Regions from separate parts of the Bacillus aquiflavi genome, predicted to be linked through region 3. Evidence: predicted binding sites of a transcription regulator. Region 3 holds the regulator's gene; each other region holds the start of a gene.

Region 1 (10,568 bases), 620 kb from region 3:
CCAGTCGGCGCAAATTTAGTAGAATCTATAGAGAAACCAGGTGGCAATATTACTGGTACGATTGACTCTCATCCTGATTCAATTTCAAATATTGTTAAATTTATGAATGATTATTTCGATGGGAAAAAAGTAGGAGTTATTTATAATACTGGTGAGCAGAATTCCGTTGCCCAAATTGAACTCGTTAAAGAATCTTTAAAAGGAACGGACTTGAAATTAGTTGAAGCCACTGTATCAACTTCTGCTGAAGTCAAGCAAGCCGCTGAATCGTTAATTGGAAAGGCTGATATGATTTATATTTTTACAGACAATACTGTAGTATCTGCTCTAGAGTCAGTTATTCAAGTTGCTGAAGATAATAAACTGCCACTGTTTGTTGGAGAGTTAGATTCTGTAAAAAGAGGCGGTCTTGCAGCATATGGATTTGAATATGGTGATATCGGTTATGAAGCAGGTTTAATGGCAGCGGAAATTTTAAAAGGGGAAAAGCAACCTTCAGAATTATCAGTAAAATTTCCACCGAAGTTAAAGCTCTTAATTAATAAAAAAGCTGCTGCTGCAATAGATTTAGAAATAAATGAAGAATGGAACGAGATTGCTGAATTTGTTGAGTAAATATAATTATTTTTTAAATGATAGTGCGGCAATGAAGGTAGCGACGGATGTTTCAAACACGCATTAATAGAAAGGGAGAAATAATATGCTTACGGCCATATTTGGATCTGTTGAAGCAGGTGTCATATATGCAATTATGGCATTAGGAGTCTATCTTTCGTTTCGAATTTTAGATTTTCCCGATTTAACTGTTGACGGCAGCTTTGTAACTGGTGGGGCAGTGGCTGCTACGCTAATTGTCTCTGGAGTTCATCCTTTTTTAGCGACAATCATGGCTTTATTCGCAGGTTTTATCGCAGGCTGCATCACAGGTCTTTTGCATACAAAAGGAAAGATCAATCCATTATTATCAGGAATTTTAATGATGATTGCTCTTTTTTCGATTAATTTACGAATTATGGGGAAATCGAATGTTCCACTTTTGCAAGAGGAAACACTTTTAACGAAAATAACGGCTATATGGAAACAATTTGGAATTGATGATGCGATTCAATCGGGCTTAAATGCAATCGGTTTAAGTAGCTTTACTCCAAAAACGTGGGGGATTTTAGTAGCCATGTTTTTATTAACGATTATAATTAAAATATTCATCGATTTATTTTTAAAGACGGATGTTGGTCTAGCAGTTAGAGCAGTCGGTGACAATGAGATGATGATTCGCAGCTTTTCCGCAGATACAGATCTTTTAAAAATTCTTGGCCTTGGTTTATCAAATGGACTTGTTGCTTTTTCAGGAGCATTAATTGCTCAATACAATGGGTTTAGTGATGTTGGAGCAGGAATTGGAATGATTATTATCGGATTAGCTTCTGTTATTATTGGCGAGGCGATCTTTGGAGCAAAAACTATTGTTCGGGCAACGTTTGCTGTGATCGGTGGAGCGATTTTATATCGAATTATCGTCACTTTAGCATTGCGGGTAAAGTTTCTTGAAACTGGAGATATGAAATTAATAACAGCGTTAATTGTTATTGCCGCTCTTATAGTGCCAAAGCTGGTTGCACAGCAAAAAGAAAAGAAACGCAAGAAAAAGCGATTAGTTGAAGTAGCTGAAAAAATTTCAATTGAGAATCGTGGTGAAACAATTGCTCCAGTTAAAACAGATTTATAAAGTATTTAATGAAAATACTCCAGATGAGAAAGTAGCATTAAATTATATTAACCTTCAGCTTAATGCCGGAGATTTTGTCACTGTTATCGGAAGTAATGGTGCAGGTAAATCAACACTGATGAATGTTATTTCTGGTAAGTTATTTTCTGATATCGGGGAAGTTTTAATAGATGAAAAACGTGTAACGAACGTAAGTGAGCATAAACGGGCTAAATTAATTGGTCGAGTGTTTCAAGATCCGATGGCTGGTACAGCACCGTCAATGACAATAGAGGAAAACTTAGCAATTGCTTATGGAAGAACAAAAAGACGAGGATTAAAATGGGGAGTAACGAAAAGTAGACGTACTTTTTTTCAAGAGAAGCTGGCGATGCTTAATCTTGGTTTAGAAAATCGTTTACAGGCAAAAGTAGGCTTGTTATCCGGAGGGGAACGGCAAGCTTTATCTCTATTAATGGCTACGTTCACTGAACCTAAAATACTACTACTTGATGAGCATACTGCTGCATTAGATCCGGCCAGAGCTGAGTTAATTACGAAGCTGACTAAGCAGATTGTGGCAGAATATAAGCTGACAACATTAATGGTTACGCATAATATGCAACAAGCTCTTGAACTTGGTAATCGCCTTATTATGATGGATAAAGGGCAAATTATTTTTGAGGCAAATGAAGAGGAGAAGCAGCAGTTAACGGTTGAAAAGCTATTGAAAGAGTTTCAGCGAATTCGCGGAGAAAAGATGAACAGTGATCGAGCAGTCCTAATTTAAACATGTATTTATTTATTTTACACATGTTACTCTAATTTTATCAATCATAATAAGTGGAATGTAGGAACATAAAAAAACTCTGTTACAAATACAAATCTTAAATGATGAATATGTAAGATGGAATTGGCCAATGCGCCAGTTCCATTTTTTAAATTTAATTAAAATTGGTAAAATGGTTAACAGATTTGAGAGGAGAGGTTATGAGTAGAATAAATTAATAGATTAGAAAGTAGGTGTATGCTTGTGCCAGAAATAGTACTTAGTAGTAAACAACAATCACAATTTAAAAGAGGTTTACAAGCGGGTGTAGCGATTGCACTTGGATATTTTCCAGTTGCGTTAACATTTGGATTAATAGCTAAAACGACAGGTTTGACACTAGGGGAAACGGTTTTAATGAGTTTAATCGTTTATGCTGGAGCCTCCCAATATATTTCATTAAGTCTAATTGCTGCAGGAACAGGAGCAGTGAGTATTATTTTAACGACCTTTATCGTTAATATTCGTCATTTTTTAATGTCGGCCTCCTTAAATGAGAAATGTGAAGATGAACATGTTTTGTATAAGCTTTTATATTCTTTTGGCATTACTGATGAAACGTTTTCGATCGCAGCAACAAAGGAGGGAACAGTAACAAGTAGTTACATGTTTGGATTAAACGGTATTGCTTATTTCAGCTGGGTATTTTTTTCTTGTTTTGGATTTTTAATTGGTAATAGTTTGCCGCAAATATTGCAGGAGAGCATGTCTGTTGCTTTATATGCAATGTTTATTGGTTTGTTGGTTCCTTCTATAAAAAAAAGTACAAAAGTTATATATTTAGCCGTTTTAGCTGCAAGTTTTAATTCTATTTTTACAATAACAAAATGGCTTGAGACAGGGTGGGGGATTGTTTGTTCTACGTTGTTATCTTCTATTATTGTTGAATTAATAGAAAGATTGAAAGGAAAGGGGATCCATGATGAGTAAGGAAATCGTGCTAATGATTATCGGGATGGCACTCGTTACATATATTCCGCGTATGCTGCCATTTGTCTTATTTAAGGATAAAGAGCTCCCGCTATTTGTACAAGGTATTTTAAATAATGTGCCTTATGCGACGTTGGGAGCACTAATTTTCCCTGGAATTCTCTTTATGAATGGCGTTGATATTTGGTATGGTGTGATCGGTGCAGCGACAGCTTTTGGTCTGGCATACGCTGGAGCAAGTATTATGATTGTTGTAATCGGAGCAATTGCTGTTTTAACTGTTTATTCGTATTTTATTTAAAATGAAAGGATGTTTCTCGAGGTTACAGGTCGATGTTTGTTGACTTGTAACCTCAAGGTAATTTTGAATTTGAATTATTTTAACTCTTTTTGAATTTGCTTATAAACTTTATCTTTATCGAAGCTGCCTTCACCCATGCCAAAGACTTCAATGACTCGATTTTTTTCATTAAGTAAGTATGTTGAACTGGAATGTATTAAGTAGCCTGTGCCGGGATCACGATAAAAAAAATTAAATTTATCTGCGATTTTTTTCGTTTCATCATTTGTGCCTCGCAATAAGTACCAGCCATCGTGTTTATCTACTTCAAATGCAGCCGCATAATCTTGTAACATTTTTTGTGTGTCATTATATGGATCGATTGTGATTGTAATAAATTCAACTTTATCTCCAAAAACTCCATCATCTACAAGCTTATCTCGCAGTTGCTTCATTTGAAATGTTGTATTTGGACAAATATCAGGACAATTTGTATACATAAATTCTAAAAGTCGAACCTTTGGAGGCATATCTTTAAATGAGTATTCTTCTCCTGTGTGAGTTTCCATCGTAATTTCTTGAGGAAATTCCATTTTAGATTGACGATAGCCTGTGAAGTAATAAATCCCTGCTGCAATGCCAATTACTAATAATATAACAAAAGTAATATACAGTTTTTTCAAAGTTATGCTCACCTCAAATGAAAAGCGGATCTTATTTTTAAATTTTTCGTTTTGATAAAGTAAGTTCTATGTTTATATTACATAACCGTTTGATTAAATAACATATCATTTTCAAGAAATGATTGAAGATTGTTTGAACTTATTCATATTAGTTTTTTAAAAAATAGAAAATTCGAGTTCTATTCATTTCTTTTAGTACTACACTAAATATAGGTAAGCTGGACAAGAGAGGGGATTTTGATGGCAAGGAAAATTGTTTTTTTTTCAGTATTGGCTTACATTATTTACGGTTTTCTCATTTACTTTTATTTGTTTTATGGCGCTGATACGAGTATTCCATTTGAGTATGAGGGAACGAGTGCCGATCCCACGATATTCTTAAATGGAAAAGAGCTGATGCTTAGTGAGGAATATTCAAAAATACGTGATTTATTGTTTTTCTTATCAACTCCGTTTGAATGGCTCGTTTACTTAATGATCTTACTTTTCGGCCTATCTAAGGCATTTAAACGATGGGCAGAGCAATCGTCTCGCTTTCGCTTTATTCAAACAGCTATTTATTTAATTTGGTTATCATTTTTTGCTTTCGTTGCTACATTTCCACTTAGCTATATCAGTTATTCGTTTTCAAAATCATACAATATCTCCACACAAACATTTGCTTCATGGATGAAGGATGAGCTAATTGATTTCTGGATCAATTATGGAATGATGTTGATAATTGTTTCTGTTTTATATTGGTTGATTCAAAAAAGTAAAAAACGCTGGTGGTTATATGCATGGCTTTTGTCTATTCCTTTTACCTTATTTATTATGTTTGTCAACCCAGTATTAATTGATCCTTTGTATAACGACTTTTATCCATTGAAAAATAAAGAGCTTGAAACTAAAATACTTAAAATGGCAGATAAGGCAAATATCCCAGCAGATCACGTTTTTGAGGTAAATATGTCGAAAAAAACAAATGCTTTAAATGCATATGTTACAGGGATTGGTTCAAATTCGAGGATCGTGTTGTGGGATACAACATTAAATCGTCTGAGTGAAGATGAAATCTTATTTATAATGGCTCATGAAATGGCTCATTATGTAGAAAAGCATATTTATATTGGGATAGGCGGATATTTGTTGCTATCATTAGTCGGTTTATATTTAAGTGCAAGACTCATGAATTGGGCTATCAATCACTATGGAGAAGCATTAAAATTATCAACAGTTCAAGATATTCGCTCACTGCCTTTGTTTTTAATGATTTTATCAATGTTATTATTTATATCGGACCCATTTTCAAACATTGTTTCACGTTATCAAGAAGCACGTGCTGATACGTATGCCATTGAGATGACCGATAATCCGAACGCAGCCATTTCAACTTTTCAAGAGTTATCGCGGGCTGGATTAAATCAGGTAAAACCGCCACTTTTAGTAAAAATATTCCGCTACAGTCATCCAACAATGCTTGAACGAATGACGATGATTGAAGAATACGGGTTGAAAAAAAGTATAGAGCGGCAGCAATAAATCTTTATTCGTAAAAAAATGAAAAAATAAACACGAGAACTTTAAGGTTCTCGTGTTTTTCTTACGTTCCAAAGCGTACATTCAGTTCTTTTAATTGTTTACACAAAGAATTGAATGCTACTTTATCACGGTGATCAAGAGCTAAATCAATTTTTTTTAACAACTTTGTTTTCTCTGCTTTTAGCATCGCTTCAGAAAGAATCATGTCAACGTATAAATCTAACATAAAATTAGCTTCTTCATTTTGACGATTCATCGCACATGACTTCATAAGCTCTGCATATGATTTTTCATTTTTCATGAAAACCACCTCTGATGCCTTTTCAATATTATACGGGAAACAATAGAGATAATCAACAGAATTTTTATAATTTTTAGAAAAGTTAGTACCAATAGAGGAAATATTTTAAAGATATCAATTTGTGAGAAAAAATGGAAGAGGAAAATGGTAGGATAAAGTTAAGTTTTATTAGTGGGACATATATTCCCTGCTAATAAATTATCCCACTTAAATAGGCGATTTGCTCTTTTTAGGGTGGGATAAAAAAATGCCTGAGGAGGAGAAAAAGTAATGGTCAAAGACAAATGTCACTTAATTGAAGAGTACGAAGCAAATCCATTTACGATGATGATCATGCCTATTAAATATGAGAGTAATACGTACTCGAAAATTGTAGAATTTGAAGATGAATTAATCTCTCCATTAAAGCCGATTGATATTATTAAAAAGAGCTGCGAATATTTTGGTTCGAGTTTTGAAGGCAGGAGGGAGGGGACCCGACAGCTTATTGATATTACCCACAAAGCACCAATTACGATTGACCCCACCAATTCCATTTATTTTTTCCCAACGACATCACCGTCGCGCCTACAATGCATTTGGATTTCTCACGAACATGTTTTATCTCATAAACGGGCAGGTGCAGGCAGTACCCTTGTAACATTTCGTAATAAACAAATATATACACTTCCCATTTCATATGCTTCATTTGGAAATCAACTGCAAAGAGCAGCTTTATTACAAACAAAGCTTATGCAGCGACTAGAAGAAACAGAACGGCGATTCCAATATTTATGGTGGTCAGCTAGACTGATGAAAGTTTCACCAAAAGGCAGTCTTTATGAACAAGATGCTCATTTTCGAAGAAATCCATTTGAATAATTGCCAAAAGGGTTGTTCCAAAAATCGATGAAAATCGATTTTTGGGGCAATCTTATTTTTTCTATAAAGATTAAAGTTAAAAAATTTGCATGTAAAAGTAACAATTCTGTTTCATTTCTAACTGGTCAATCTTAATTAATATTCGTCTCCACCATACATGAAAATATCCATTATATGGAGCTGTCTTTTATTTTTTTGTAGCTTGTAAAGCTGAAGAAACTAAGGGGGATGTTGCTGGTACTGCCATTATAGAAGCTGAAGAAAATAATATTGAAGAAAGTGATATTGCAGAAAATAATATTGAACATACTTCTTTGGCAAATGCTGATCGACCGTTAAACATTCCAACATATGTTGATACGGATAATCACGCAACACATCCAAGAGTATTTAAAGATGAAACAAAAAAATACGGTTATGAATGGATTATGGTATTCACACCATATTCTCAAGGACAGGATCAATTTGAAAATCCTTTAATAGTTGTTTCGGATAATGGTATTGATTGGTTTGTTCCTAAAGGTTTAACAAATCCAATTGTTGCTCCAGAAAAACCAGATGAATTTCATTTTTCCGATACGGATTTATTCGATAATGGAGAAGAATTAGAACTATGGTTTAGGGAATCAGATAAAATAAATGACTCTAGACTCTCTCGCTTATTACGCATGACATCTACTGATGCTGTAAACTGGTCCGAACCAGAGATTACTTTTGATTTTGGTACAGGTGGTTATGGCTACGGTTCGCCAAGTGTTGTGATGATGGATGGGGAATATCAATTGTATTATAGGGAACATATGAATTTAAATTCAGAAGGTTATGTGCTTCAAAAAGCTAGAATACTAGGTGATTGGAGCGAAAAAGAAGAAGTCGTTTTTGATTTTGGAGAGAATTATAAAGATTATGTAAGCTGGCATGTTGAAATTAATTATATGGATGGAAAATATGTTGCATTAAATCATGCGGCTAAAGATAATCAATTCTTTGATGGAAAGTTATTTTTATTTGAATCTGATGATGGGATTCATTTTTACAATCCGAAGCTATTAATCTCTAAAAGTTTAGACGGATTTGATCACTCTTTTATCTATAAATCTTCAGTAGTAAAACATAATAATAAATACTGGATTTATTATTCAGCCTTTAATACTAATAATGAAAATTACATAGGACTTACAATTGGCAAGAGTTTCAATGATTTAATCGGGTATAAAGTGAGTGAATAGAAATAAATAATATTTACAAAACGTGTTTCAGTCTGTTAACAAAAAATATATTGCTAAGTTAAAATACAGATATTTATATAGTAACATTTTGTATAGTTAGTCGTTTATACACTTTCCGATTTACGGGAGTGTATTTTTATTTAATGGGAATTATTTATCATACTCGCACACGTAATCCGAAAAATACCAAATGGAATATCCGTCTTGCGTTTAGTATAAATAACACAGCCTTTTTAATCAGCTTATCACTTTAATAGGTCATTTTATTTTTCATTATAATGTCGTTTAAATAAATAATATTCTAATAGTTCTTGGACTTTATTTCGGATACGTGGATTAAAATAATTGTGCTGTTCTTCATATCCTTTATATATAAACAAAAACATAGTAAAGGAATCATCATGGTTAATTTGTTTCACCTTTAAATTTTTTTTATTCATGTAATGTTTTACTTGATAAAGTTCAGTCTGAACGATTTTTATCGTTTTATCAATTAAGTCTAAGTAAGGTTTTCTTAATTTAAATGGGCTGTTTTCTACAACAGTAAGATCCCGATTTAAAACGGTTAGCACCATCGGCAAATATATTGCCTGTTCGATTTTATCTCGATCTTGCTCAGGGATTTGCGTCATATTGTTCCCATGCTCCTTTGTATTTATTAGGAACGTACGTTCTGTCCCTATTGTATAAAAAAATAACCTCAATTACAAGGTGTACTCTTTTTAATCATAATATTCGCTTAGAAAAATATTAGCATGTTAATAAAGTCAACATCCATATTCAGATTGTAGGACAAGGTCAATTTTTAAACTCATTCCTTTCGATTGTTTGAAAATGTTTGTCAGTCGAGGTGCCGAGTAACAAGGCGGAAGCTAGAACAGTCGTTGCATGAGCTACAATGAAGTGTCAGTAACGAAGAACACGAACGTTTTGTTAACAGTCTGCATACATATTAAAAATGTTTGTCACTCAATGACAAGATTTTTTAAAAAGGTGCAGGAATAATTATTTCCATTGTCGAAAGAAAAAAAGAGACACGATAAAAATAGTCCATATATACCATATATTAACATCATTTAAGGCTTTAGATTCACTTAACCTTGAGTAGGGATATATTTGACTTTCATCCCAAAATGGAATAAAGAATTGTCGGGGATGCTGAAAATGAAATATTTCTCCCTCCCCATTGTTTTAGATAAATTTACACGTAAGAAAGGCGGACAAGGTATGACTGACAAACGGAGAATAACTGCAGAAGATTTATATGAGTTAAAATCAGTTGCTGATCCGAGATTGGCATCGAATGGAAAGGACTGTGTTTTTGTACAGACAGAGATTTTAGCGGATAAAGATGAATATTGTTCAAACATCTATTATTTAAATATTGAAAAGAGGGAGAAACCTGTTCAGTGGACATTTGGCGAGAATCGTAATCATTCACCACGCTGGTCTCCAGACGGGAGTAAATTAGCGTTTGTCTCCAATCGCAGTGGAAAAAATCAAATTTATGTGATGAGTATGAACGGTGGAGAGGCAAAGCAGTTAACTAATTGTAAAAACGGTGCAAGTAATCCAGTTTGGTCTCCTAATAGTGAGAAGATTGCTTTTTCTGTTTTGTTAGAGGAAAATGAATGCGTTGATAATAAAGTGGAGAAAAACAATGAAAAAGAGAAGCTTGTTCCACTTGTAATAGATAAAATGAAATATAAAACAGATGCAGAAGGTTTTTTAGAAAAAAAATATGCACAAATAGCAATTGTTGATGTTCTAACAGGAAAGAAGGAATTATTGACAAAGAGAAATGTTAACCATACACTGAATGCCTGGTCTCCAGATGGCAGTCAGTTAGTTTTTACAGCAAATATGAATTTAGAGTTAGACTTTTCTTTCGTCCTGGATGTGTATTTATTACATGTTGAAAGTAAAGAATTAAAAAAACTAACGAAAAGTACTGGTTATTTTCATCAGATTACATGGTCACCAAACGGAAAATATCTTGGGATCATCGGTCATGAACGTGAATTTGAAAATGCAACAATTTCAAAAATATGGATTTATAATTTAGAAAGAGAAGAGTTATCCTGCTTGACAAAAGATTTTGATATAGCGATAGGTGATCATGTCGTAGGTGATTTCCAACAAGGGATTGTTACTCCAGGATTATTATGGACTGAAAATAGTAGAGGCTTTTATTTTATTGCAACTGATCAGGGAAGTACAGCTGTATAT
Region 2 (10,568 bases), 840 kb from region 3:
AAGCAAAATGATTGTCATTGTAGTCACTTACTCACTTCCCTTTTAATGCTTTGCTTTAATTGTAAAGAAAAAGCAATTAAAAGTTAAGAAAGTTGTTTGCTTTTGTTGATTTCTGTACTTAACATTGATCCTAGCCGTTTAGATTGGGCAGTAGCCTCTTTAATACAAGAAATAACAGCACGTTGGACGCCATGGGCATCTAATATACGAATCCCAGCTTCAGTTGTCCCGCCTGGGCTTGTTACTTCACGCCGCAGCTGTTGTGGCGGTTTCGGTGACTTTGTAAGCATTTCTGCAGCCCCGAGCAACGTTTGAATAATTAATTCTTTTGCTGTTTTTTGTTCAAGACCGATTTCCATTGCACTTTTTTCCATTGCTTCAACAAGATAATAAATATATGCTGGTCCGCTTCCAGACAGTCCAGTTACAGCATCAAGCTGATATTCTTCTACAAACGTTGCTAGCCCCACTGTTTCAAATATTTTTTTAATCTCATTTTTTTGTATTTCGCTCACTTTGTCGTTAGCCGCAAGAGCAGTAGCTGACTTTCCGATAGCTGCTGATGTGTTTGGCATGGCACGGATAATCGAGTGTCGTTTTCCTGCAAGTGTTTCAATACTTTTAATTGATACACCTGCTAATACAGAGACGATTAAAATATCCTTTGTTAAATGTTCTTTAATGTTCTGAAGTGCTGTGGCTGCATCTTTTGGTTTCATTGCTAAAATAACGACATCTGCATTTGAGAAAAGCTCAGTTAAATTATACGTTGTTGTTACGCCATATTGGTTATATAACTGCTCCAGCCTGTTTTTATCATGTCTATTCGTTACGTAAATATTTCCGCCAGGAAGTAATTGATTTTCTACTAAGCCGGCAATAAGTGCTTCTGCGATTGAACCTGCCCCGATCATTGCTAACTTTTTCATACATATCCCTCCGAATCTTTTATTTGTAAAAAACAAAAAGATCTTTCATCCTGTAAAGGACGAAAGATCTTGCTTCCGTGGTACCACCCTTATTCACCTTTTTTTAAATTAAAAAAGGCGATCTCTAACCCCGTTAACGCTGGGTATGCGTCTAGGTTTACCTAACTGCTCATAAGATAGGTTCAATGGTCAAGAGGACGGTGAAGCCTTTCAGCCGCTGAACTTCACTCTCTGGCGTCATTTTCCATTTACTAGTCTTATTCATTGCTTTTCCATTCATTTATTTTAATTGTGATTATGCTTCATAAACAGCTTGTCTGTCAAGTGGTAAATGTTCATCTTTTTTAAATTATGATTAAAAAATTATGTGAAAATAATGACAATTGTTAATGATAAATGTAAACTTAACTTTATACACATTCTTTCAACGAGTGGCATTTTTTCATGTTATTTAAGTATAATTTTTAAGGAGTAGAGATTATGGTCGAATGGATAAATGGAATTGCAAAAATTACAGTGCCGACACCCTTTGCTGTCGGTGATGTACATGTATATGTAATAAAAGGCGATCGGCTGACGCTTATTGATGCCGGTGTAAAAACACCTGCTGCCTGGGAAGCTTTTAAACATCAACTAAAAGATCTAAAGCTAATCCCGCAAGATATCGAACAAGTTGTGCTGACACACCATCACCCAGATCATATCGGTATGCTTGATTTCTTTTTACCTGATTTGGAAGTATACGGACATCCGGTGAATGAAAGGTGGATAAATCGAACTGCTGATTTTATGAAACAATATGATGCGTTTTACCTACAGTTATTTAAGGATTCTGGTGTGCCAGATCGACTATTTCCAAAGATTCAACAAATGAAAAAAACGTTACAATTTGCATGTAATCGTTCATTAACAGGGACATTGCTTGAAGGAGACACTCCGCCAGGCATGTATGGCTGGAGCGTTATTGAAACTCCCGGTCATGCCCAAAGCCATATAGGTCTTTTGGATGAACGAAGAGGGCTTTTTATCGGAGGAGATCATCTTTTAGCTCATATTTCCTCTAATCCGTTACTTGAACCGCCTCTTCCAGGGAAAGCAGAGCGGCCAAAGCCTCAGCTTCAGTACAATGAATCATTGAAAAAGCTGCTTTCATATCCGATCGAAAAAATATATCCTGGTCATGGTCCTGATGTTTTAAACATTCATGAGCTTGTTGAAAAAAGATTGTCCCGTCAACATGATCGAGCGATGCAAGTAAAGGAAATGATTCACGAAAAGCCGCTAACTACTTTTGAAATTTGCAAACGTTTGTTCCCGAAAGTCTATGAGCGTGAGCTATCATTAACGATGTCAGAAACAATTGCCCAAATTGATTATTTGCAGTCGCTAGACCAGATTCATAAATTAGAAGAGAATGGACAGATTTTCTATTGTTAAAAATGAGGTGGAGTTGTGGCTGACAGAAGATTAAAAGGAAAAAATATTATTATTACTGGAGCTTCGAGTGGAGTTGGTGCTGAAATTGCCCGCTTATGTGCTCAGCAAGGTGCAAACTTAGTTTTACTTGCTCGAAGAATTGATAAGCTAATCGCATTAAAAGAAGAGCTTCAGCACCATTTTCAAGTCGATGTCATTGCTTGTCAACTCGATGTTTCCAACACAACTGAAATTGAGGAGGTTTTTCAAGAAGTTTTTAAGCAAATCGACCGAGTTGACGTGCTTGTTAATAATGCGGGATTTGGGATTTTCCGAGAAGCCCATGAAGCGGAAGTAAAAGAAATAAAAGAAATGTTTGCTGTTAACGTAATCGGTTTACTGGCTTGCACAAAAATGGTATTGCCAAAAATGATCGCTACACGTTCAGGCCATATTATTAACATTGCATCACAGGCTGGCAAAATGGCCACACCAAAATCAAGTGTTTATGCTGCCACAAAGCATGCTGTACTAGGGTATACAAATAGCTTAAGGATGGAGATGGTACGCTCAAACGTATATGTGACAGCCGTGAATCCCGGTCCGATCGCAACTGATTTTTTTACAGTCGCCGATCAGTCAGGTACATATGTAAAAAATGTTGGCAAATATATGCTTCAACCTCATGATGTAGCTAAAAAAATAGTGAACAGCATGTTAACGCAAACGAGAGAAATTAATTTGCCGCGCTGGATGAATATCGGGAGTGTTTTTTATACTCTTTTCCCGCAGCTTGTTGAAAGGCTAGGTAAAAAAGCATTTTTTAAAAAGTAATGTTGAATTCTTAAAAAAGAAGCTAACCTTTTACATAGGTTTGTAGCTTCTTTTTTTATTTAGTGAATAAGGACTATTTAGTAATAGGTCTAAAAACCTATAAATAATAAACGTTTATAATCCAATGGAAATATGATTTTTCATAAATTTCCATTGAAATAAAGTGTATATTTTTTTAAAATGTGAATATGCTATAACGGAACAAACGTTCTCTTTTGTGGAGGCGAAAAAACATGATTGATTACAGCAAAATGCCTCAAAATCAAATTTTATGTATTGATATGAAAAGCTTTTATGCGAGTTGTTCTGCTGTTATGCTCGGCTTCGATCCGCTTACAAGTTATATAGTTGTCGTTGGAGATATAGAACGGAAAGGGAGCGTTGTTCTTGCAGCTTCACCCCCAATGAAAAAGGAATTTGGGATAAAAACTGGTGCCCGTTTGTTTGAAATCCCTCAAGATCCGCGGATACATGTTGTCGAACCGCAAATGGCAATGTATTTACGAATTTCTACGGAAATAACGAAAATTTTTAATCGTTACGTTCCAGTAGAAGCGATTCATACGTACAGTGTCGATGAAAGTTTTATAAAAGTAGATGGTGTAGAAAGAATATGGGGGGATGCATGGACAATTGCCCGGAAAATAAAAGCAGATATTGAAAGAGAGCTCCAGCTTCCATGTGCAATCGGGATTGGCCCAAATATGCTGATGGCAAAATTATGCCTTGATTTGGAGGCAAAAAAGATCGGGATAGCAGAGTGGACATATGAAGATGTCCAAAAAAAGCTGTGGAATGTATCACCACTGCGAAAAATGTGGGGGATTGGAAAGCGGATTGAAAAAACGTTAAATGGAATGGGAATCTTTACAATTGGTCAATTAGCTCGCTATGATTTAACGAGACTTGAGAAAAAATTTGGGATTATGGGAAATCAACTTTATTATCATGCATGGGGAGTAGACCTTTCAGAGATTGGTTCCCCGATTTTGAATGAGCAAATAAGCTTTGGAAAAAGTCAAATTTTACTTCGTGATTACAAAGAAGAACGCGAAATTAAAAGCGTCATTCTCGAAATGTGCGAGGAAGTTGCTAGGAGAGCTCGAATGCATAAAAAAGCCGGAAGGACGATTAGTTTAGGTGTTGGCTATAGTTACGAAGAATTTGGCGGAGGATTCCATCGTTCAAAATCAATCGAAATACCAACAAACGTAACGATGGAGCTTTATCGTGTTTGCCTTGAGATTTTTCATGAGTATTATGAAGGAAAAACAGTACGGCAAATTTCCATTTCCCTTGCTAACATCGCAGATGATAACATGTTTCAGCTGAGTCTTTTTGATCAGAATAGCTGGAAAAAGAGAAAGCTTGGCTATGTAGTTGACGGAATTCGTCAGCGTTTCGGATCAGGAGCGTTGTTGCGCGCTGTTTCTTATACGAGCGGAGGAACAACAAGAGAGCGGACAAAGCTTGTTGGAGGCCATAAAATGTAAGGGGGAGAGGACTTGCTTCGCGACCGGGGAAATATTAAATGGGTTTCGTTAATGTTGCCTGAGCATGTTAAGTTATTAAGAGAGTTAGCAGTAAACTTGGAAAAGGTAGAGAAGCCGATTTTAGATGAGCAAACATATGAACAATTTGATCAATTAATTTATGAGGCAATGGCGGAGAATTATCTTGTACACTTTTTTTATTATCAAAATGGAAAAATTAAATCTTTTAAAGGGAAAGTACATTCCGTAGATCTGTTGCAAAGAGAGTTAAAAATGATCGATATGTATGCAAATAAACAGTCATTACAGTTTGATTACATTGTCGGGATGAATAAATTTGATGAAAATTAAGGAGATGATAGAAGAGCGGTTACGCCGTTGGATAACCGCTCTATATTTTACTTGGCGCGAACGGACGATTCAAAAAATGTTTTATGTGTACCGTCGCAAAAAGGCATTTTAGCGGATTTTCCGCAGCGGCAGAGAGAAAAAGTTTGCTTTGTTTCAAACTTGTTTCCTTCCATATCAATTAATTCAACATCGCCAGTAACACGGAACGAACCGTTATCCATTACTTTAATTTGTACTTTTGACATGTGCATACCATCCTTTCAACATTACATTGTATTGTACAGCCTGTAGAATAAGTGATATTCTCGGGGTGTAAGCCGAATAGAACTTGTCGCTCATAAGCTTACAACGAAGAATGCGAACGTTTGGCAACAGTCTGAACTACATTACATGTATTGTAATTGAAGTTTTCTGAAAATACAATCTTTACTATATGATATACAAAAGAAAGGAAGAACTATTCGTGGAAATTACTTTAACGAAAGCTGCAATTGAAAAATTAGCCGAGAAGTCTGTTGAACAAAGAGGATATGTAAAGCTCGAGTATGACACAGATGGGTGTGAATGCGATATAAGCGGTGTAACCGTATTGTCGTTAGTAAACGAGCTATCCGACGATGATATAGAAGTAAGAACGAACAGTATCCCGATATATGTAGAGAAATCAAGAGAAATGTATTTTGATGAAGAAATGACAGTAGATTTTTCTGAAGCGGTAAACTGTTTTCAATTAAAAAGTCCGAATCAAATTTTAAACGGAAGAATGAGCTTTAAAGACTACACAAAAAACTAGTTGATAGATCATTCTAAAGGCAGTTTCATTTATAATGAATAACTGCCTTTAGAATGATCAGTAAAAACAAACTGTAATAAAAATTGATCGATCGCTTTTTCATACTCTTCACGGTTTTCGTTAAACGATTGGGCATGTGCTCCTTTTACCGTAAAAAATAATTTTTTTGGCCCCTTTTTTCGCTCGTATAGGGATTTTGTCATAGACGGCAAGATGTAATCATCTTTTTTACTATGAATAAAAAGAACTGGCTTATTAATTTGATCAATAATTGAAATTGGTGAGACAGCCTGAAATGAATAGTTGTCACGTATGCGCAAAAATACGTTGGCAATTGGCAAAAATAACTTTGGCGGAAGCTTCATTTCTGTTTTTAATCGATAAGCAAGCTGTTCCTTTAAGTCAGAAAAGGGACAGTCGGCAATATAAAAGTGTGCTCCATCTTCTAGTTCACCAGCATAAAGCAACATTGTGACAGCTCCCATTGACTCACCATGAATGCCAAGGATGAGATCATCTCCTTTGTGGACTTTTAACCAATCAACAACTGATTTTAAATCGAATTTTTCATAATAGCCATAGCTTGTTGTTTTCCCACCTGATTCCCCGTGCCGACGTTGATCATAAATGAGGCAGTTGAATCCCCGTTCAATGAAAAGATTCATATATTTGACTGAGTTTATTTTATTTTCTGTAACGCCGTGACAAATAATAACATAACGGTTTGTTTCATAAGGCTCAATTAAAACGGCTTTCAGCGAGTAGCCAAATGAGGAGGGAATGGTTATCTCTTTTTTTGGCAAAGCATGATAATCTCCGGGAATAAAGCGGCGTGCGTTTCTTTCCCTATTGATAATCAAAGAATCGTCTTTCTTTTTAATATACATCACTCTATTAGTAAAATAGATTCCAACTGTAATAACAGAAAGAAATAGGGCGGCTATTAAGGCAAATAATCGTTTCAAAGGTGTTCCCCCCGTAAAAGATCTTATATTTATTTTAATTCAAAAAGGAAATAGCTACCTTGAACAGACAGCACAGCTTGGAGACAAAGTCGATATTTGAATGAACATTCTTCAGACGAATTAATAACCGCGTCAAACGTCCATAAGCTGATAACGAAGAATGTGTGAGCGTTTGTCAACAGTCTGGGCTGTCTAGCACATATTTAATATTTCAACTCATACTTTTTCTATATAAAAATAATGATTTATAAAGTTAATGTATTAATTTGGATGATGTTGTAATTGATAATAAGTGCTTTCAATTGATCTTGATAAATGTGGTTTTACAATTTCAACAGCTTCAATCAGCTTTTCTAAATCAATTCCTGTATCAATGCCCATCCGTTCAAGCATATAGACAACGTCTTCTGTCGCGACATTACCTGCTGCTCCCGGTGCAAATGGACAACCGCCTAAACCGCCAGCAGATGAATCAAATCGATCGACCCCCGCTTGAAGAGCTGCGAATACATTTGTTAATGCTAATTTTCTAGTATCATGAAAATGAGCAGTTAACAAAACCCCAGGAAATGCTTGTTTTAGCTTTGAAAAAAGGGAAAATGCTTCACTAGGGACAGCCATACCGATTGTATCAGCTACACTGAGTTCGTCAACTTCAGCGTCTACAAACTCACGACATAAAGCTAATGTATCCTCCTCTAATATTTTTCCTTCATAAGGACAATAAAATGCGGTTGAAATACAAGCTCTGACAAAATATCCTTTGCTCTTTAAGCCAGAGATAATCGGTAATAGTTCTTTCATGCTCTCAGTGGTAGTTTTGTTAATATTATGTTTATTAAATGTATTACTAACACCAACAAAGACGGCAACAGCTTTACAATCCGTCATAGAAACACGCTCAATTCCTTTTTGATTTGGCGTAAGAACGATGTTTCGCGTTTGCTCATCGAGGCAGTCGGAGAGAATTTCAGCCGCATCAATCATTTGCGGCACCCATTTCGGTGAAACGAAAGAAGTAAGCTCCAATTCCTTGATGCCCGCTTTTTTTAAAGCAAAAATAAATTCCTTTTTAACAGCTGTTGAAATAAAGTTCTTTTCGTTTTGTAACCCATCCCGTGGACCGACTTCAATAATTGTTACTTTTTTCGGTAATTGTAATGACATGTTTCTCCCCCCTATTCTCATAAGTTTATTTTATAAAGGAATTTTTTATAAAAAATGCAAGAATAATAGAAAATTTGACAAAATTAGAGGATTTCTTTTATTTTGTGCGAATTATATAGTAATAAAGAAAAAGAGACATGAAAGGATGAAAGACAGTGGGGCAAACAGAAGTAGTTATTGTAAGTGCAGTTAGAACCGCAATTGGTAGTTTCAACGGGAGCTTGAAAGACATTTCTGCGCCTGAATTAGGAGCGGTTGCAATTAAAGGAGCGTTAAAAAAAGCAGGTGTTCAACCTGAATTAGTAGATGAAGTCATTTTAGGAAATGTGCTTCAGGCAGGACTTGGTCAAAATCCTGCAAGACAAGCTAGTTTAAAAGCGGGCATTCCTGAAAGCGTTTCCGCAATGACGATAAATAAAGTATGTGGTTCAGGATTAAAGGCAGTACATCTTGCGACACAAGCAATTTTAGCAGGGGATGCTGAAATTGTCGTCGCTGGAGGAATGGAAAATATGAGCCAAGCACCTTATGTGCTAAAAAATGCACGTTCTGGTTTTAAAATGGGTGATCAAAAATTAATCGATAGCATGATTTCAGATGGATTATGGTGTGCCTTTAATGATTATCATATGGGAGTAACAGCGGAAAATCTTTGTGAACAATATCATCTTAGCCGCGAAGAACAAGATGAGTTTTCGGCATTAAGTCAAGAAAAGGCGGCAAGAGCAATTGAAGGGGGAAAATTTAAAGAAGAAATTATCCCGGTAGTCATTCCGCAGCGTAAAGGAGACCCAATTGTTTTTGATACAGATGAATATCCGAAAAAAGGCACAACGATTGAAAAACTAGCGAAACTTCGTCCAGCTTTTAAGAAAGACGGAAGCGTCACTGCTGGGAATGCATCGGGTATTAACGATGGTGCAGCTGCCCTTGTAGTAATGAGCAAGGCAAAAGCTGAAGAGCTTGGACTCAAGCCGCTCGTTACGATAAAGGCAAATGCTAGTGCTGGGGTCGATCCTAGTATTATGGGAATCGGTCCAGTCGGAGCTGTAAAAAAAGTATTGCAAAAAGCAAAGATGACGATGGAAGAATTAGAGTTAATTGAAGCAAACGAAGCTTTTGCTGCTCAGTCGCTCGCTGTTGACAGGGAGCTGAAGTTTAATAAAGAGATTTTAAATGTAAATGGAGGGGCGATTGCACTAGGTCATCCGATTGGCGCAAGCGGAGCGAGAATATTGGTTACATTAATTCACGAAATGAAACGCCGCGATGCGAAGAAAGGTCTTGCAACATTATGTATTGGCGGCGGACAAGGCGTAGCGACAGTTGTCGAATTAAATGAATAATATTTTGTAGAATTCGTACTACATTTTAATATCATCCAAATCGAAATCAAGCTGAGAGGGGCGAGGAAATTTGAAGAAAATTTGCACTTCTTTTAAAGAAGCTGTCGCAAATATTCATGATGGGGCGACCATTATGGTAGGAGGATTTGGACTCTGCGGAATTCCAGAAAATTTAATATTAGCTTTAGTTGATAAAGGGGTTAAAGACTTAACAGTTATTTCAAATAATTGTGGCGTCGACGAATGGGGACTCGGTCTGCTTCTAAATAACAGACAAATTAAGAAAATGATCGGATCATACGTCGGTGAAAACAAAGAGTTTGAAAGACAAGTATTATCGGGTGAATTAGAAGTAGAGCTCGTTCCTCAAGGAACTTTAGCTGAAAAAATTCGTGCTGGCGGTGCAGGGATTCCAGCGTTCTATACGCCGGCAGGAGTCGGAACGCCAATTGCTGAAGGGAAAGAAATTAGAATATTTAATGGAAAAGAATATTTATTAGAGGAAGCATATACAGCTGATTTTAGCTTGGTAAGAGCGTGGAAAGGCGATAAAATGGGGAATCTCATTTATAACAAAACAGCCCAAAACTTCAGTCCTATGATTGCTGCTGCTGGAAAAGTAACCATTGCTGAAGTAGAGACGTTATGTGAAATTGGAGAGCTTGATCCTAACTATATCCATACACCTAGTGTTTACGTTCAAACAATTATTCAAGGAAATCAGCAAAAGCGAATTGAACGGTTAACTGTACAAAAATAGATTTAAATACGGATGAAGGGAGAGTTAAGATTGAAGACTGCTAAAGGAACAGTTCGTGAAAAAATTGCAAGACGTGCTGAAAGGGAAATCCATGACGGTTATTACGTAAATCTCGGTATTGGAATGCCAACGCTTGTAGCAAATTACATCTCCGAAAATAAACAAGTTGTCCTTCAGTCGGAGAACGGTTTACTCGGAATCGGTCCATATCCGAAAGAAGATGAGGTCGATCCAGATTTAATTAATGCTGGGAAGGAGACTGTTACAGCAATTCCAGGCGCCGCATACTTTCATAGTGCTGAATCGTTTGCGATGATCAGAGGCGGTCATATTGATATCGCAATTCTTGGTGGCATGGAAGTATCAGAAAACGGGGATTTAGCCAACTGGATGATTCCTGGGAAAATGATTAAAGGAATGGGTGGCGCTATGGACTTAGTTCATGGTGCACAAAAAATCATCGTGATTATGGAGCATGTGAACAGAAGTGGCGAGGCAAAAATATTAAAAGAAT
Region 3 (10,568 bases):
CAGGCTGTGCTATAAATGAAATATTCTTTAATACGTCTCGTTTTCCATCATATGAAAAGCTGACATTGCGAAATTCTATTTTTCCTTCACTTATGTGATGATTTTCCTTACCTTGTTCAGGCGCCAGCTCTGTTTCATCTATTAAACGAAAGACACGCGACGCTGAAACAATCGCTTGTTGATACATAGAAAGACGCATCATCATTTGGTTAATCGGCTCGAAAAAGCGATCAATATAATTGACGAAAGCATATAGCACTCCGATTTCAACAGGACTATTAAAAGAGGTGATCCCAAAATAGCTTAAAATCATCACAATGGCAAACACATAAACTAAATCAATCGCCGGTCTTAGTAATAAGCCATCTAGTTTAATATTTCTCATCCCTGCTTTGTAATGCTTTTCATTAATTTCACCAAACTCTTTTCGAAGCCGTTTTTCTTGGCGAAACAGTTGAATGATCCCCATTCCTTGAATTGATTCGTTCAATTTTGCATTTAAACGACTAAGCTGTTCACGCATTTCTTGATAAAAAACGGAGCTATATTTACGATAAATTGAAATAATCATAAAAATAATCGGGAAAAGAATCGTACAAACTAACGCCAGCTTAACATTTAAACTAAACATAGCAATAAAGATTCCGATTAATAAAAAACCACTTTGAATAAATGTGACTAAAACACTAACAAACATCTCTTTAATTGCTTCAGTATCATTCGTAACGCGCGAAACAATTGCTCCGGCAGGTGTTTTATCAAAATATTTTAAGCCGAGTGTTTGCACTTTAGAAAATACATCTATTCTCAACTGTTGAATAATTTTCAAAGCGATTTCTTGAAATTTTAACAATTGAAAATAAGAGACTAACACATTGGCAATTTGGATTGCCATAAACGCAGCTCCAAGTGTAAATAAAGGCTTAAACACGATATTTCTTGGTGTTAAGTAATCATCGATAAAAATTTTCACTAATATTGGCCCGATAATATCGCCAAGCGTTGTTAACAGCAATAAAAAAAATGCAATCGCAATTATTTTCATATGGGGTTTCGCATAGGAAAGGAGCCGGAAAAGAACTTTTCTCTGTTCCTTTCCTGTCAACACTTCAGTTTTATCCATATTTTTATCCTCCGTGTTCTACAAGTTCCTCAAGCTGTTGCCGTAAATACATTTCTTTATACCAGCCATCTTCGTCCATCAACTCTTCATGGGTTCCTCGTTGAATAATACGTCCTTCGTCTAACACTAAAATAAGATCAGCATGTTGAATGGCACTTAAACGATGGGCTGTAATGATCGTTGTTTTTCCTTTTCGATTTTCCTTTAAAGCTGACAAAATTGCTTCCTCTGTTTTTGCATCAACTGCTGACAGGGAATCATCTAAAATTAATACTTCAGGATCGATCATTAATGCTCTAGCAATAGCAATCCGTTGCTTTTGACCGCCTGATAAAGAAACACCTCGTTCACCTACGACTGTTTCATAGCCTTCAGTAAATTGAAGAATGTCATCATGAATATGAGCGACCTTTGCAGCTCTTTCAATAGCTTCAGCAGGTGCATTCGGATCGGTAAACGCAATATTTTCTCCAACAGTTGCTGAAAATAAAAAATGATCTTGCGGAACATAGCCGATCGCTTTTCGTAAGCTTTCAATTTTATACGTTTGTAAGCTTTTTCCACCAAAGCGAATCTCACCGTCATATCCCTCGAATTCGCGAACAAATAGCTTTAATAAAGTTGTTTTTCCCGCACCAGTCTTGCCGACAATTCCAATTGTTTCGCCTCTTTTCAATGTAAAGAAAATATCCTTTAACATCGGTTCATCTTCATTCGGATATGTAAATGTTTTAATAGCATATTCAATGTCACCGCTAGGTACAATATTTATTGCATCTTTACGATCATAAATTTCAGCTTTTTCAGCAAATAATGAATTAATTCGATCGTATGATGCCCGCCCTCTTTCCATAATATTAAACAGCCAGCCAAAAGCGAGCATCGGCCAAACCAGTAAGCCTAAGTAAGTTGTAAATGAAATTAATTGACCGATCGTTAATTCACCGTTGAGAACAAATTTTGCTCCAAATGTAAGTGCTAAGAAAAATGAAATACCGATAATAATAGAAATCGTTGGATCAAAAAGAGAATCAATCCTTGCAACAGCAATATTTTTATCTACTACATCTTGAGACTGCTTCCGAAATGATTCGATATCCTCTTGTTCTTGGCCAAATGTCTTAATTACTTTAACTCCTGTAATACTTTCCTGTGTTTTATCATTTAAAGAAGAAAATGCCTCTTGTGCTTTATGGAATCGTTTATGAAGAATGGAACCGTATAAGTTCGTAAAAAATGCCATAAGTGGCATCGGTATTAAGCTAATTAATGTTAGCTTCCAACTAATTGTCGTAGCCATTGCAAGAATAACGAAGCCGCCTGTTGCAATCGAATCAACAAATGTTAAAACACCTGAACCAGCAGTTAGCTGAATAGCCTGCAGATCATTCGTTGCATGAGCCATTAAATCACCCGTTCTCTTTTTTTGATAAAAAGACGCGGACATGTTCGTGAAATGCATGTATAAACGATCACGCAACTGGCGGGATAATTTTACGGCTGATCCGAAAATCATAATCCGCCAATAATACCTTGAGACGTACGTTAATAATCCGACAACAATTAACGCAACAAGCCATTTCGTCAAAATAGCCGGAGTCAATGTCCCATTTTTTATTTCATCAACAATTAAACCAATTGCTTTAGGCGGCAACAATTGTAAAATTGCGACAAAAATGAGGATGAAAACACCTGTTAAATATGCCTTCTTTTCTTGTTTAAAAAACCAGAGTAAATCAAAAAATACTTTCATGTTTATATCCTCCGCACTTTTATAAATATTTAGGATATTCAAAATTAAGAAAGTTTTAAATAGTAGTAGAAAAATGAAAAGGTTTATCTAGTTTATCAAACAACCTAAAAATAGGGAAGTATTTTGTTCTTAATTATTATCATTATTTTCTAATGTTTATGCTTACACTTCAGCAAAAAATCGTTATAAAGGGTGCTTGCAGATCAAGTTTTAACGACAGTGATTATTAAGTTTCATTTTGCTCTAAAGTTAAAAAAAACACTTGTTAGAGATTCCCTTAGTACGAAAAAAAACCACTTTTTATTGGAAATAAAAAGTGGTTTCTCAAAACGAAAAGTTTGACGGTTGTTTTTAATTATTAACAACCCATGAATTAATAACCCTTATGTATCAAGGATTTATTTCCCTTGTTGTTTGTTCATCGCTTGCATCATTTGATTAATTTTCTTTTGAGATGGTTTCATCCCCATTTGCATCATCATCACTTTTAACATTTGTTCATTAATTGGTGGATTTTTCTTTAAATAATTCATCATATATTTACGTGCAATGAAAAATCCTAGTGCTACTCCTGCCAATAGTACTAGAGTACCGCCTAGAATAAGTTGCCAAACCATAAAAAATTTCCTCCTTCATGTTGTCTCATTACAGTTTACTAAACGAAACACTAATATACAATATTTGCTGTAAATTTTTTATATAAATTTTCTTTCTTTTATCGGTTTTAGCCAACCGTAACGTTTGTTTTCTAAATCAACTGCCAAAAAAGAAGTTTCCCACTTCCGTAAAACTTCAAAAAAAATCGTTTCTGCCTCATAGCTCCCTTCTGCATGTAATTGTAAGGAGCGATCATACACTTCCATCTTCGCAGTACTTAATATTCCGTTCATTTCTAGATAATAGGTCATATCCTTTTTTATATGGAAATCATGTCGCTTGCTGAGCTGTTGTTTCATAATTTTATGAAGCCTAATGGTTGGGATTGTTTTTGTGATAAATTCAATTTGTCTTTTAATAATTAATTTAAGATCACCGCTAGCACGTTCAAAGTCTAAAAACAATTGATAAAACATCTGTTCTCTTCCGAAATAATGATCAGCAAACTCATCCTCAATTAAATAGAGCTGATAATTTCTCATCACATCTCCTCCAGGACAATCCTTTAAAGTCTATTATAAAAAATCGTCTGCAAAAGATGTGTCTATTACCGTCAAAAAAATATACTTTTTTTGTCGATTACAAAGGATTTTATATTGAATTGCTGATATTTCAAAAATTCAAATTCAAAATAAAGATAAAATGAGAAAAATCCACGGAGAAAATAATTTTCTCCGTGGTTTTTGAACCTTTTACTTTAATGATTTGAAACAGTTTACTACATTTTCAACAGTAAAGCCATATTCCATCATTACTTTCTCACCCGGAGCGGAGGCTCCAAATTGATCAATCGCTAACACAGCACCGTGATCACCTACGTAACGATCCCAACCGAAAGAAGATCCCATTTCAATAGCGAGACGCTTTTTCACATTCCCTGGTAAAATCGAGTCTTTATATTCTTTCGATTGTGCTTCAAAACGATCAAAAGAAGGCATACTAACAACCTGAACATGAATATCTTCGTTTGCTAATACAGCTTGGACTTCTACAGCTAAGCTTACTTCTGATCCTGTCGCAATAAGAATTCCATCAACAGCTTCCTTAGCAGCAGGAGAAACGACGTAAGCTCCTTTTGCTACACCCTCAGCGGCATTTTTATCTGTTCCTTTCAATGTCGGTAAGTTTTGGCGTGATAAAACTAATACAGTTGGCGTATTAGCTGATTTAACTGCAAGTTTCCATGCAGCAGCTGTTTCATTACTATCCGCTGGACGAATAACAGATAAATTTGGCATTCCTCTGAACGATGAAAGCTGTTCAATCGGCTCATGTGTCGGTCCATCTTCCCCTACAGCAATACTGTCATGGGTGAAAACATACGTAACAGGTAATTTCATTAATGCTGCAAGACGTATAGCTGGACGTAAATAATCAGAAAAGACAAAGAAAGTACCGCCAAAAACCTTCACGCCTCCATGTAAAGTCATCCCATTCATGGCTGCCCCCATCGCAAATTCACGTACTCCAAACCAAATATTCCGTCCGTTATACTCGCCGGGCATATAATCGGCTGCTCCTTTGATCATTGTCTTATTTGAACTAGCAAGATCAGCAGAACCCCCGATAAAAGACGGTACGTTCTTAGCAATTGCATTTAATACTTCACTAGAGGAAGCACGGCTTGCCAAACTTGATCCCTCTTCGTATACAGGAATATCTTGATCCCATTCCTTTGGAAGCTCATCGTTCATTGCTTGCACAAACTGTTGAGCTAAGTCAGGAAACTCCTGTTTATATTGCTCTAATAACGTATTCCATTCTTGTTCTTTTTTTGCACCATTTTCCCTAACTCGCTCATTAAAATGCTCATATACTTCTTCAGGAACATAAAAATCTTCCTCAAATGTCCATTTGTAAGCTTCTTTAGTCATTTTTAGCTCTTCGGCTCCGAGCGGAGCTCCATGTACAGCCGATTTTCCAGCCTTATTTGGCGAGCCGTAACCGATAACAGTCTTCACTTCAATTAATGTTGGCCTATTTTCATCTTGCTTTGCTTCTTGAATTGCTTTTGCAATCTCCGTAATATCATTGCCATCCTCTACACGTAAATATTGCCATCCGTAAGCCTCAAAGCGCTTAGCAACACTTTCAGTAAAAGATTTCTCAAGATCTCCGTCAAGACTTATATCATTTGAATCATACAAAACGATTAAGCGTCCTAGCTTTAAATGTCCTGCTAAAGAAGCAGCTTCTGCAGAAACTCCTTCCATTAAGTCACCGTCTCCGCAAATACTGTATGTATAATGATCAACAAGATGATAATTTTCCTTATTGTAAACAGACGCCAAATGTCGTTCAGCCATTGCCATTCCTACAGCCATTGCGATTCCTTGGCCAAGCGGTCCTGTTGTCGCATCTACCCCGGCTGTATAACCATATTCCGGATGACCTGGCGTTTTACTACCCCATTGACGAAATTGTTTAAGATCATCCATTGAAACATCATAACCAGATAGATGAAGCAAACTATATAAAAGCATTGAACCATGACCTGCCGAAAGTACGAAACGATCCCGATTAAACCAGTTAGGATTTTTCGGATTTTGATTCATAAATCGAGTCCACAATGTGTATGCCATTGGTGCTGCTCCCATCGGCATCCCAGGGGGTCCGGAGTTTGCCTTTTCAATAGCGTCAATTGATAATGTACGAATTGAGTTAATGGACAATGCTTCGATTTTTTTTAGCATTATATAACATCCTTTCATATTAAGATTACAAATAAATTCCATATACTTTAATATTATAATGACACATCTTATTATACAACTAAAAACAAATAATACAGCGGAAAAGGCCATTTTTTTTATCTATATATGTAAAAAGGAGAAATACTTAAATGCATTTCTCCTTTTAGACTTTGGCAAACGTTTGCATTCTTTCGTGCTTGCACTCGTTGTGAGTTATGAACACTCGTTCTATTCCCTTCCGCCTTGTGTGGTACGCCCTCGACTGACAAGCATGTTCAATCTTGGCTTTATCTCTAAGCCTAGAGAAGAAATATACTAAATGAAACCTACTTGTATTAGTGAAGGCGGCGTTTGTTATTTTGTATTGTTTTTAGTTTTTTCGGAGTAACATCATTCCCATTAGGGTCAATTACTTTTACCCCTTCCAAAGTGGTCTTCATTGAGGCGCGAAAAGCTTCTAAATATTCACGGCGAAGCTTCGATTGTTCTTTTGCTTCTTCATCAGTTAATGTTGAGTTCTTCGCCTTTTTAGCTAATTCATTAATACGGGCTATCTTTTCTTTTGGCAGCATCTTTTAGCTCCTTTGTTCCTTGTTAAATCAAAATTATGTTACTAAAGTTTACTCAGTTTTACAAGGAAAAAAACTATTTCTCCTTCTCCAGCTTGTTCATCTGCTCTTGGTAACGCCTATGAACAGTCGCTTTTGACACTTCATAGCCAAATCCCCTTAATGTGGCTGCAATTTCGGCAAAAGTTAATTTATTTTTACGCAATCGAATGATTTCTTCAATAGGCACATCAATTTTTGTTCTGCCAGTGCTTTCATTTATATTTTTCAAGTTTCTTTCTGGGCGATAGCCTTTTTCAATTGCACGCATCATGCCTCTTTTAATTTTAATATTATGAAGTTTTCGTTGATATTCCTCAACTATGCTAACAATGTTTAACACCATTGAGTCCGATTCAGATAATTGCAATTCGCCGTTATGTGCAATTGTATAGAGCTTTACATTCTCCTTTAAAATACAGTGAAGCAATGCAATCTTTGCATTTCCTCTGCCAAGTCTCGTTTCATCTTGTATAAGCACAGCACTAATTGCAGAATCCTTTAACATTGCTAGCAATTTCAATATACCTTCGCGCTCTAATTCATATCCGCTCGCCTTTTCCTTAATGATAGCTGCTACTTCAAGGCTATATACATTTGCAAGATGAAGCAATTCTTCTTCCTGACGCTTTAAAGATGTTTCTTGCGTTTCCTTTGTTGTACTGACACGACAATAAATAATCGCTTTCATTGTTATCCCTCATTCAATATTTTTCCGAACTAACTAAAGTTGTTTGTTCCTGCTCATTCTTTAGAACGGGAATCGTTAATGTTGTACCCGCAACGAGATAGCTTCCGTTAATTCCATTTGTTTTTTCTATCCAAGCGATAAATTCACTCGTTGTAAGATGATGTTTATCACTATATTCTTCAGCAAGCTTCCATAAAGAATCCCCTTCTTTAATAGTTATACATATGTAATTATCATCACTTCTACGGTCTGCTTGATCAACTAAAATGGTTGCGAATATGAAAATTAATGAAAAAAAGAGAATAATATATGAATAGTTTTTCCACAAAGAGTTCAATGTGAAACACCCCTTATTCGAATGTGTGTTCTGTTTTGTTAATTATAATACGAACAAGTGTTTGTGTCAATATTTTTTTCGAACTTATGTTTGTATCGATTGGAAATACATGCTATAATAAAAAACAATAATACATATTGAGGTGCGTTTTAATGGAAAAGATATCAAAAAGACAGCAAGATATCCTTGAATTCATTAAAGAAGAAGTGAAAAGAAAAGGTTATCCTCCTTCTGTAAGGGAGATTGGCGAAGCTGTTGGACTAGCTTCAAGCTCTACCGTTCACGGACATTTGTCAAGATTAGAAAGTAAAGGATTAATTCGCCGCGATCCGACAAAGCCGCGGGCAATTGAAATTCTAGAAGTAGATGAAACTGCTCATATTCCTAGAAGGAATGCCGTCAATGTACCTGTTGTTGGAAAGGTAACAGCTGGTCAGCCAATTACTGCAATCGAGAATATTGAAGAGTACTTTCCTTTACCTGAAAGCCTTGCGCCAACTGATGCAAAAGTATTTATGCTAGAAATCGTCGGAAATAGTATGATAGAAGCAGGTATTTTAAACGGAGATTATGTTATTGTTAGACAGCAGCAAGCAGCAAATAACGGGGATATTGTCGTTGCGATGACAGACGAGAATGAGGCAACAGTAAAACGTTTCTTTAAAGAAAAGGATTATATTCGTTTGCAGCCGGAAAATTCAACAATGGAACCGATTATTTTGCGAAATGTTACTATTTTAGGAAAAGTAACAGGCGTTTACCGCCATATTCATTAATTAAGATGAAGAACTAATTGAAAATTTGCCAACAGTCAGTATTTGAAGCAAATGCTCGAAACATTGGTTAAAAACGCTTGTTACTCGAGACGCACAGCACCGAGGCGGAAGTGAAAAAGACTAACCTGCAAGGTCAAGTTATGCACTTGACCTTTTTTTTATATGAAACTATAAATATAACAATCTCTAAATGTAGTCTACTGTCCTTCAAATACTGCACATCTAACAAACGTCGTTTAAATGTTAAACTTGTTTAATTAAATGTGGTGCATTATTTTTCGGAGAATTTACCTCGGGAGATACTTCATAGTAATCCATTAAATGACTATCAAATGGTTTTAACAGCTCTTTCAAATCATTTATGTTATTTATGGACGGATCTAACCAACGTTTTTCATCTTCTCGCTTTAGGATGACGGGCATACGTTCATGAATTGATGACATGAATTCATTTGCTTCCGTTGTAATAATTGTACAAGAATAAATAACATCATTATTTTGGGTTCGCCAACCTTCCCACAACCCAGCCATAGCAAAAAGCTCATCTGTTTTTAATTTTATCCGCACAGGGATTTTTTGCTCTCGCGTCTTCCTCCACTCGTAAAAAGAGTCGGCGATAATTAAACAACGCTTCTTTTTAAAAGCATTGCTAAAACTTGGTTTTTCAGCTAATGTCTCGGCTCTGGCATTAATCATGTTGTAACCAATTTTTTCATCCTTCGCCCAAGGCGGAATCAGCCCCCACCTTAAATACCCAAGCCGATTTTTATCTCCGTCATTAATGACAGACACAACATGGTGAGAAGGGGCTATATTATAACTCACTTTATACTCATTTTCATTAAAAGCCACTTTAACATTAAAACGCTTAATAATCTCATCATAGTTAGTAAACAGCGTAAACCTTCCACACATGATTTTATCCTCCGTCCGTTTACTTATAAAAAATACACAACATTATTATAATCAATTTTAATAGAGAATCCGGAGAGTGTAAAATATTTTGTGTAAATGAAAAATTCCATGTAAAAAGGAAGACCTTTTCTTGGTAGAATTAAGTCACCACAACCAATCCTAGAAAAGAGGTCTTCCCTATGAATCAGTTTACAACAGAAATTGTCGATGCACTAGTGAAAAAGCAAGATATTACTGAGGTTTTCCGTTCGCACTTGGAAATGGCAATCAATTCGCTGCTGGCGACAGAACTAACAGAATTTCTAGACTATGAAAAGTATGATCGGATTGGCTTTAATTCAGGCAACTCACGTAATGGGTCTTATTCGCGTACGCTTCACACGGAGTATGGCGACTTGGCAATACAAATCCCACGTGATCGTAATGGCGAGTTCAAACAACAGACGATCGCTCCTTATAAGCGCTCAAACGATACGCTGGAAGAGACGGTGATTCACCTATTCAAGAAAGGTATCACAATGTCTGAAATCGCCCAGTTAATCGAGAAAATGTATGGGCATCATTACACGCCACAAACGATTTCGAACATGACAAAAGCGGTATCAGAAACGGTTGAAGCGTTTAATAAACGTCCGCTGCACAACCGCTATGTGTGCGTGTATTTAGACGCAACGTATATTGCCGTACGTCGTGATACGGTGTCAAAAGAAGCTGTTTACATTACTGTTGGAATTCATGAAGACGGCTCAAAGGAAGTGCTCGCTTACACGATTGCCCCAACGGAGTCGGCTTACAACTGGAAGGAGCTGCTAGAAGAGCTGAAAGACCGCGGTGTAGAAGACGTCCTCTTATTCGTATCAGACTGCTTAAAAGGCATGGCTGACGCTGTCTTTAGCGTGTTTCCAAAAGCGAAATACCAAGTATGCCTTGTGCATGTCGGTCGCAATATTATGCATAAAGTGCGTGTAGAAAATCGCAAGGAAGTGTGCGAAGATTTTAAAACGATTCACCAGGC

The links. Region 3 encodes LexA, which represses DNA repair genes until DNA is damaged. Its sites were predicted from a motif close to CGAACATATGTTCG; they were not measured.
Region 1: K6959_RS03625 (YhjD family protein) is a predicted target of LexA. The motif match lies at 9,001-9,014, and genes of this name have one in related genera.
Region 2: K6959_RS10435 (Y-family DNA polymerase) is a predicted target of LexA. The motif match lies at 3,378-3,391, and genes of this name have one in related genera.

What each region holds. Positions count from the first base shown of each region.
Region 1 covers NZ_CP082780.1:698,636-709,203, forward strand. Annotated here, with positions in the region: gene K6959_RS03575 (ABC transporter substrate-binding protein) at 1-615, shown strand, start outside; gene K6959_RS03580 (ABC transporter permease) at 701-1,726, shown strand; gene K6959_RS03585 (ABC transporter ATP-binding protein) at 1,701-2,495, shown strand; gene K6959_RS03590 (AzlC family ABC transporter permease) at 2,739-3,464, shown strand; gene K6959_RS03595 (AzlD domain-containing protein) at 3,457-3,765, shown strand; gene K6959_RS03600 (SCO family protein) at 3,840-4,427, opposite strand; gene K6959_RS03605 (M48 family metallopeptidase) at 4,668-5,948, shown strand; gene K6959_RS03610 (IDEAL domain-containing protein) at 6,010-6,249, opposite strand; gene K6959_RS03615 (competence protein ComK) at 6,520-7,110, shown strand; gene K6959_RS03620 (glycoside hydrolase family protein) at 7,425-8,339, shown strand; gene K6959_RS03625 (YhjD family protein) at 8,603-8,971, opposite strand; gene K6959_RS03630 (S9 family peptidase) at 9,567-10,568, shown strand, end outside.
Region 2 covers NZ_CP082780.1:2,157,466-2,168,033, reverse strand. Annotated here, with positions in the region: gene K6959_RS10455 (glycosyltransferase family 2 protein) at 1-18, opposite strand, end outside; gene proC (pyrroline-5-carboxylate reductase) at 84-929, opposite strand; T-box leader at 982-1,203, opposite strand; gene K6959_RS10445 (MBL fold metallo-hydrolase) at 1,410-2,366, shown strand; gene K6959_RS10440 (SDR family NAD(P)-dependent oxidoreductase) at 2,382-3,179, shown strand; gene K6959_RS10435 (Y-family DNA polymerase) at 3,413-4,672, shown strand; gene K6959_RS10430 (YolD-like family protein) at 4,685-5,023, shown strand; gene K6959_RS10425 (CDGSH iron-sulfur domain-containing protein) at 5,071-5,268, opposite strand; gene K6959_RS10420 (iron-sulfur cluster biosynthesis family protein) at 5,487-5,816, shown strand; gene K6959_RS10415 (alpha/beta hydrolase) at 5,846-6,781, opposite strand; gene K6959_RS10410 (hydroxymethylglutaryl-CoA lyase) at 7,043-7,948, opposite strand; gene K6959_RS10405 (acetyl-CoA C-acetyltransferase) at 8,104-9,294, shown strand; gene K6959_RS10400 (CoA transferase subunit A) at 9,365-10,054, shown strand; gene K6959_RS10395 (CoA transferase subunit B) at 10,085-10,568, shown strand, end outside.
Region 3 covers NZ_CP082780.1:1,317,540-1,328,107, reverse strand. Annotated here, with positions in the region: gene K6959_RS06585 (ABC transporter ATP-binding protein) at 1-1,123, opposite strand, end outside; gene K6959_RS06580 (ABC transporter transmembrane domain-containing protein) at 1,128-2,876, opposite strand; gene K6959_RS06575 (YneF family protein) at 3,275-3,493, opposite strand; gene sirA (sporulation inhibitor of replication protein SirA) at 3,572-4,015, opposite strand; gene tkt (transketolase) at 4,226-6,226, opposite strand; gene K6959_RS06560 (DUF896 domain-containing protein) at 6,562-6,798, opposite strand; gene K6959_RS06555 (YneB family resolvase-like protein) at 6,872-7,525, opposite strand; gene yneA (cell division suppressor protein YneA) at 7,539-7,862, opposite strand; gene lexA (transcriptional repressor LexA) at 8,015-8,638, shown strand; gene K6959_RS06540 (SOS response-associated peptidase) at 8,882-9,553, opposite strand; partial or broken gene K6959_RS06535 (IS256 family transposase) at 9,733-10,568, shown strand, end outside.